One region of the Streptomyces sp. NPDC048258 genome, then DNA from elsewhere that is predicted to be linked to it. Evidence: riboswitches for the same ligand, from Rfam matches in the RefSeq annotation. Region 1 holds a riboswitch; the other holds the start of a gene.
The links. Region 1 has a riboswitch for glycine ahead of gcvP (aminomethyl-transferring glycine dehydrogenase). Riboswitches for the same ligand answer to the same signal wherever they lie in the genome.
Positions count from the first base shown of each region.

Region 2: it holds a riboswitch for glycine, as region 1 does, so the genes downstream of both, gcvT (glycine cleavage system aminomethyltransferase GcvT) here and gcvP (aminomethyl-transferring glycine dehydrogenase) in region 1, are expected to answer to the same signal.

Region 1 covers NZ_JBICZH010000009.1:334,496-338,110, reverse strand. Annotated here, with positions in the region: gene ACGFYQ_RS22460 (DNA polymerase IV) at 1-858, shown strand, start outside; gene ACGFYQ_RS22455 (PRC-barrel domain-containing protein) at 892-1,257, opposite strand; glycine riboswitch at 1,370-1,468, shown strand; gene gcvP (aminomethyl-transferring glycine dehydrogenase) at 1,665-3,615, shown strand, end outside.
Region 2 covers NZ_JBICZH010000002.1:460,122-463,736, reverse strand. Annotated here, with positions in the region: gene ACGFYQ_RS06285 (enhanced serine sensitivity protein SseB) at 1-184, opposite strand, end outside; gene ACGFYQ_RS06280 (AAA family ATPase) at 605-1,273, opposite strand; glycine riboswitch at 1,455-1,559, shown strand; gene gcvT (glycine cleavage system aminomethyltransferase GcvT) at 1,716-2,831, shown strand; gene gcvH (glycine cleavage system protein GcvH) at 2,943-3,323, shown strand; gene glyA (serine hydroxymethyltransferase) at 3,339-3,615, shown strand, end outside.

The sequences.
Region 1 (3,615 bases):
ACCCTGCCCGGGGTGGGGCCGGCCACCGGCGAGCACCTGCGCCGCGCCGGGATCACCACGGTGGGGGACCTGGTGGAGGCCGGGGAGGACGAGCTGGTCCGGATGGTCGGGCGCGCGCACGGGGTGGGCCTGTACCGGATGGCGCTGGGACTGGACGACCGGCCGGTGGTCGCGGAGCGGGACGCGAAATCGGTGTCGGTGGAGGACACCTTCGACGTGGACCTGCACGACCGGGTACGGATCCGGACCGAGGTGCAGCGGCTCGCCGACCGGTGCGTGCAGCGGTTGCGGGCGTCCGGGCACTCGGGGCGCACGATCGTGCTGAAGGTCCGGCGGTACGACTTCTCGACGCTGACGCGGTCCGAGACGCTGCGGGGGCCCACGGACGACCCCGCGGTGGTGCGTGAGGCCGCGGCGCGCCTGCTGGAGGGCGTGGACACCACGGGCGGGGTGCGGCTGCTCGGGGTGGGCGTGACCGGGCTGGCGGACTACACGCAGGAGGACCTGTTCGCCCAGTCGCTGGCCGCCGAGCCGCTCGGTGAGTCGGGGGAGTCCGGTGAGACCGGTGAGGCAGGGGCGGCCACTGAGCCGGACGGGGCTGTGGGGGCCCTGGAGGGCGTTGAGGCGGCCGGGGAGCCGGAGCCCGCTCCGGAGCGGCGCTGGGCGGCCGGGAGCGACGTACGGCACGTGGTGTACGGGCCCGGGTGGGTGCAGGGCAGCGGGGTCGGGCGGGTGACCGTACGGTTCGAGCAGCCCGGATCGGAGCCCGGGCGGGTGCGGACCTTCCGGGTGGACGACTCCGAGCTGGAGCCGTCCGATCCGCTGCCGCTGGTGGGGGAGGGGCCGACGGTGGAGTAGCAGCCGGCGCTGTGACCGGCAGGGTTCACCGCACTAGCCTTCGTCGCCCGCCAGGTGGCCGAAGTCGCGCTGGAAGTCGGTGGGCAGGGTCACGTCCAGGCCGTAGTGGTGGTAGAGCTGGAGTTCCTGTTCCGGGGAGAGGTGGCGGCCGACGCCGAAATCCGGGGCGTCCTTGATCAGGGAGCGGTCGAAGGGCACCCGCAGGGTGTCGCCGACCAGCTCGCTGGGCTCCAGCGGGACGAAGGCGTCCCGGCTGAACAGACCCGTACGCACGGCAGCCCATTCCGGGACGCCGGTGGCGTCGTCGAGGTACACCTCGTCGATGGTGCCGATCTTGGTGCCGTTGCGGTCGAACGCCTTGCGGCCGATCAGGCTGCGCGGATCGATGTCGGTCTGCACGGTCCCTCCAAATGGTCGCAACTCCTCCGTAATGACTACAGAAGTGCATTTCGGGGGCTGAGGCCACTCGGGGAGTGTCCAGATCCTCGCTGGTAGGCTGGGTGATGGCTGTCGACCCTGTGCGGGAGAGTCCTCCGAGTGAGCGTGACGGAGGCGCCGAAGGAGCAAATCCTCCCCGGAATCTCTCAGGCATACGTACCGCACGGACGAGGCCACTCTGGAAAGCAGGAGTGGGTACCGGGCACGCTGTGCCGGTTCCTCTCCTCACCGACGGTGAAAGCCGGTTCTCTCGAGCGACCCTCGAGCGGCCGGTGAAACTCTCAGGTTGAGATGACAGAGGGGGAGGCCGTCCGGGTGCCCGCGCCGTGGTGCCCCTCGCAGGTCATACGACCAGGAGGCCTCCGTACATGACCGCCAACCGCATTCCGCTCTCCCAGCTGGAGCGAGGCATCCCCTTCGAGCAGCGCCACATCGGCCCGGATGCCGAGGCGCAGGCGAAGATGCTCGCCCAGGTGGGCTACGGCTCCCTGGACGAACTGACCGCCGCCGCGGTGCCGGATGTCATCAAGACCGCCGAAGCGCTGAACCTTCCCGACGCGCGGACCGAGGCCGAGGTGCTGGCCGAGCTGCGCTCGCTCGCCGACCGCAACCAGGTCCTCTCGTCGATGATCGGTCTCGGCTACTACGGGACCTTCACGCCGCCGGTGATCCTCCGCAACGTCATGGAGAACCCGGCCTGGTACACGGCGTACACGCCCTACCAGCCCGAGATCTCGCAGGGCCGCCTCGAAGCGCTGCTGAACTTCCAGACCGTCGTCGCCGACCTCACCGGGCTGCCGACCTCGGGTGCCTCGCTGCTCGACGAGGGCACCGCGGCCGCCGAGGCCATGTCCCTCGCGCGCCGGGTGGGCAAGGTGAAGGACGGCGTGTTCCTGATCGACGCCGACGCGCTGCCGCAGACCATCGCCGTGATCGAGACCCGCGCCGAGCCCACGGGCGTCGAGGTCGTCGTCGCGGACCTGTCGGACGGCATCCCGGCCGAGATCGCCGAGCGCGGCGTCTTCGGCGTGCTGATCCAGTACCCGGGCGCCTCCGGTGCCGTACGGGACATCAAGCCGCTCATCGACCAGGCGCACGAGCTCGGTGCCATCGTCACCGTCTCGGCCGACCTGCTCGCGCTGACCCTGCTGACCTCCCCCGGCGAGCTCGGCGCGGACATCGCCGTCGGCACCACGCAGCGCTTCGGCGTCCCGATGGGCTTCGGTGGACCGCACGCCGGTTACATGGCCGTCCAGGCCAAGCACGCCCGCTCGCTCCCCGGCCGCCTCGTCGGCGTCTCCGTGGACGCGGACGGCAACAAGGCGTACCGGCTGGCGCTGCAGACCCGTGAGCAGCACATCCGCCGCGAGAAGGCCACCAGCAACATCTGTACCGCGCAGGTGCTGCTGGCCGTCATGGCCGCCATGTACGCCGTCTACCACGGCCCGGACGGCCTGCGGACGATCGCCCGCCGCACCCACCGCTACGCCGCTCTGCTCGCCGCGGGTCTGAAGGCCGGCGGGGTCGAGATCGTGCACGGGGCCTACTTCGACACCATCACGGCCCGGGTCCCGGGCCGTGCGGCCGAGGTCGTCGCCGCCGCCCGCGAGGGCGGGGTCAACCTGTACCAGGCCGACGCCGACCACGTCTCCGTCGCCTGCGACGAGACCACCCTGCGCGCCGACGTCGAGGCCGTCTGGGCCGCCTTCGGTGTCACCGCGGACATCGAGGCGCTCGACGCGACCACGGACGACACCCTGCCCGAGGGCCTGCTGCGCTCGGACGACTACCTGACCCACCCGGTCTTCCACCAGCACCGTTCCGAGACCGCGATGCTGCGCTACCTGCGCAAGCTCTCGGACAAGGACTACGCGCTGGACCGCGGCATGATCCCGCTGGGCTCCTGCACCATGAAGCTCAACGCGACCACCGAGATGGAGCCGGTGACCTGGCCCGAATTCGGCCAGCTGCACCCGTTCGCGCCGGTGGAGCAGGCGGAGGGCTACCTCACGCTCATCACTGAGCTGGAGGAACGTCTCTGCGAGGTCACCGGCTACGACAAGGTCTCCATCCAGCCCAACGCCGGGTCCCAGGGTGAGCTGGCCGGTCTGCTGGCCGTGCGCGCCTACCACCGCGCGAACGGCGACGAGCAGCGCACCATCTGCCTCATCCCGTCCTCCGCGCACGGCACCAACGCGGCCAGCGCCGTGATGGCCGGCATGAAGGTCGTCGTCGTCAAGACCGCCGACGACGGCGAGGTGGACGCGGCCGACCTGCGCGCCAAGATCGAGCAGTACCGCGACGAGCTCGCCGTTCTGA
Region 2 (3,615 bases), on a different contig from region 1:
CGCCGCCGATGTCCATCGTGGGCAGGTCCAGGGCGGCCGAGTCCTGCCCGCCGCCGCCGGGCAGGGGCACCCACACCTGGCTGCGCCCGAGCACCTCCAGGATCCGTCCGCCGGCGTCCGGCTGCCCGAGCGCCGCCCCGAGCACCTGCTCCAGCTCATTCCCCGGCCAGCCGCTGCCCTGCATGTGCCCCTGCCTCCGCGTGTGTTTCCCGCCGAATGTCGTGCCGAGGCTATCGCTCCGCCGGTCCCGGCCCCGCCGCAGGGGCTCCGCCGCCAGGGCTCCGCCCGTGTACCCGCGCCTCAACGCCAGCGCGGCTCAAAGACCGGGGCTCCGCCCCGAACCCCGCGCCTCAAACGCCGGCGGGGCTGATTGTGCCTGCGCTGCCGCGTTCGGGTGCGGCTCCGGACACGGCGCTCCGCGCCCGCGCCTCAAACGCCGGCGGGGCTGACATTGCCAGCCGAACCCAGCCTCGCCGGCGTTCGAGGCGCTGGGGGTACCCCCGGACGGAGTCTGGGGGAGGGTCCGGGGGCGGCGCCCCCGGCAACGGCGCCGCACCGGGACGCGGTGGCTCGGCCACGGGGTCCGGGGCGGAGCCTCGGCGCGTCAGGCGTGGAAGGCGATCCGTGTCACGGCGGCCGCCGAGGCGCGGTCCAGGAGGGTCACCGAGGCGCAGCCCGGTGGGGGGTGGCCGGCTTCCGCGGAGCGGAGGAGGCGGGTCACCGCGCCCCGGTGGCGGCCGAAGGCGTACGCCGACACCCGGCGCCCCCGCGCCGCCTGCCCGGCCAGGGCCTCCGCGGGGCTGCTGTCCAGCAGGAGCAGGTGCAGCGCCCGGCCCCGGCGGCGCGCGGCCGCCGCGAGCAGGCCCCGTACCCAGCTCTGCGTACCGCAGTCGTGCACGACGACCGACGCCCCGGAGCGGAGGGTCCGCCACAGGCCCCAGTAGTGCGCGGCACGCACCAGCGGCCGGTAGACGGCGTACGGCAGCGCCCCCGGCATCCGCTGCTCCCAGCGCTCACGGGTGTCCTGGGAGTCGATCGCCGCGCCCTCGGCCGCCGCCCGCTTGATCAGCGTGCTCTTGCCGCCGCCCGGCAGGCCGGACACCACGACGATGTCCCCCGCGGCGAAGCCCAGCCGCCGCGGGCCTCGTACGCCCAGGCCGCGGAGGTCACGTACGGGCCCTGCCGCCTCGCTCCGCACGCGCGCACCCCGCTGCGCCGGCACCGCGTCCACGGTCGCCGCCGCCGCCACTACTCCGAATCTCCGCACAGTGATCGCCTCCCCCGAATCGGGTCGCCAGGACCCTTGCCCACTGAGTGTAAAGAGACGGTAATCCGGCAGCCCCGGTTCCGGTCCGGCCGCTTGAGCGCCGCACGAACTTTCGGGGCCCCACCCCCGATCACCGCGGTGGCGTGCAATGATGTGCGCCATCTGGACCAACTGCATACCGGCCGCTTGAATCCGCGCGGGAGAGTCCCGGGCACGCCGCAAGGCCGTGCGCGGGCGCCGAAGGAGCAAGAACCTCCCTTGAATCTCTCAGGCCCCGTACCGCGTGGATGAGGCAGATCTGAAAAGCGAGCTGCTCGACAGCTCCACCCAAGGTGCAAGCCGACGATCCCTGGCAACCAGGAACTCTCGGCGAACCTCTCAGGTTCCGATGACAGATGGGGAGGACCCTCCTCGTCATGTCATGCCCTGGGACTCGGGAGCCACACCCATGAGCACTGCCCCCCGTCTGACCGCCCTCGATGCGCTGCACCGTTCCCTCGGTGCGACCATGACCGACTTCGCGGGCTGGGACATGCCGCTGCGGTACGGCAGCGAGCGCGACGAGCACAACGCCGTACGCACCAAGGCCGGCCTCTTCGACCTGTCCCACATGGGCGAGATCACCCTGACCGGCCCGGAGGCCGTCAAGGCCCTGGACTACGCGCTGGTCGGCAACATCTCCACCGTCGGCGTCGGCCGCGCCCGCTACACGCACATCTGCCAGGCGGACGGCGGCATCGTCGACGACCTGATCGTCTACCGCCTCGGCGAGACCGAGTACATGGTCGTCGCCAACGCCTCCAACGCCCAGGTCGTCCTCGACGCCCTGACCGAGCGCGCCGCCGGTTTCGACACCGAGGTCCGCGACGACCGCGACGCGTACGCGCTCATCGCCGTCCAGGGCCCGGAGTCCCCCGGCATCCTCGCCTCGCTCACCGACGCCGACCTGGACGGGCTCAAGTACTACGCCGGTCTGCCGGGCACGGTGGCCGGGGTGCCGGCGCTGATCGCGCGTACGGGCTACACCGGTGAGGACGGCTTCGAGCTGTTCGTCGCCCCCGAGCACGCCGTGGAGCTGTGGCAGGCGCTGACCAAGGCCGGCGAGGGCGTCGGCCTGGTCCCGGCCGGCCTCTCCTGCCGCGACACGCTGCGCCTGGAGGCGGGCATGCCGCTGTACGGGCACGAGCTGACCACCTCCCTCACCCCCTTCGACGCGGGGCTGGGCCGGGTCGTGAAGTTCGAGAAGGAGGGGGACTTCGTCGGCCGCGCCGCGCTGGAGGCCGCCGCCGAGCGCGCCGCCACGAACCCGCCGCGCAAGCTGGTCGGCCTGATCGCCGAGGGCCGCCGCGTCCCGCGCGCCGGTTTCCCGGTCGTGGCCGGCGGACAGGTCATCGGCGAGGTCACCTCCGGCGCCCCGTCCCCCACGCTCGGCCGGCCGATCGCGATGGCGTACGTGGACGCGGCGCACGCCGCGCCCGGCACCTCCGGCGTCGGCGTCGACATTCGCGGTACGCATGAGCCGTACGCGGTCGTGGCCCTGCCCTTCTACAAGCGGCAGAAGTAACACTTCGCACGACCCGACGCGCAGGCCGTCGTACGGACATCCGTACGGCGCCGTCTCAGTACCCAAGACCACTGTTCGTATCCACTCCCCCGCATCCAGGAGAATCAGGTCATGAGCACCCCCCAGCAGCTGCGTTACACCAAGGAGCACGAGTGGCTGTCGGACGCCGTGGACGGCGTCGCGACGGTCGGCATCACGGAGTTCGCGGCCAACGCGCTCGGTGACGTCGTCTACGCCCAGCTCCCCGAGGTCGGCGACACCGTGACCGAGGGCGAGACCTGTGGCGAGCTGGAGTCGACGAAGTCGGTCAGCGACCTCTACTCCCCCGTCTCCGGCGAGATCGTCGAGTCCAACCAGGACGTCGTCGACGACCCGGCCCTGGTGAACTCCGCTCCCTTCGAGGGCGGCTGGCTGTTCAAGGTGCGCATCTCGGAGGAGCCCAAGGACGTGCTCTCCGCCGAGGAGTACACCAAGCTCACCGCCGGTAACTGACCCCAGGGGATCCTGATGTCCGTACTGAACACCCCTCTCCACGAGCTCGACCCCGACGTCGCCGCAGCCGTCGACGCCGAGCTCGTGCGCCAGCAGTCCACCCTGGAAATGATCGCGTCGGAGAACTTCGCTCCGGTCGCCGTCATGGAGGCCCAGGGCTCGGTCCTGACCAACAAGTACGCCGAGGGCTACCCCGGCCGCCGCTACTACGGCGGCTGCGAGCACGTCGACGTGGTCGAGCAGATCGCGATCGACCGCATCAAGGCGCTGTTCGGCGCCGAGGCCGCGAACG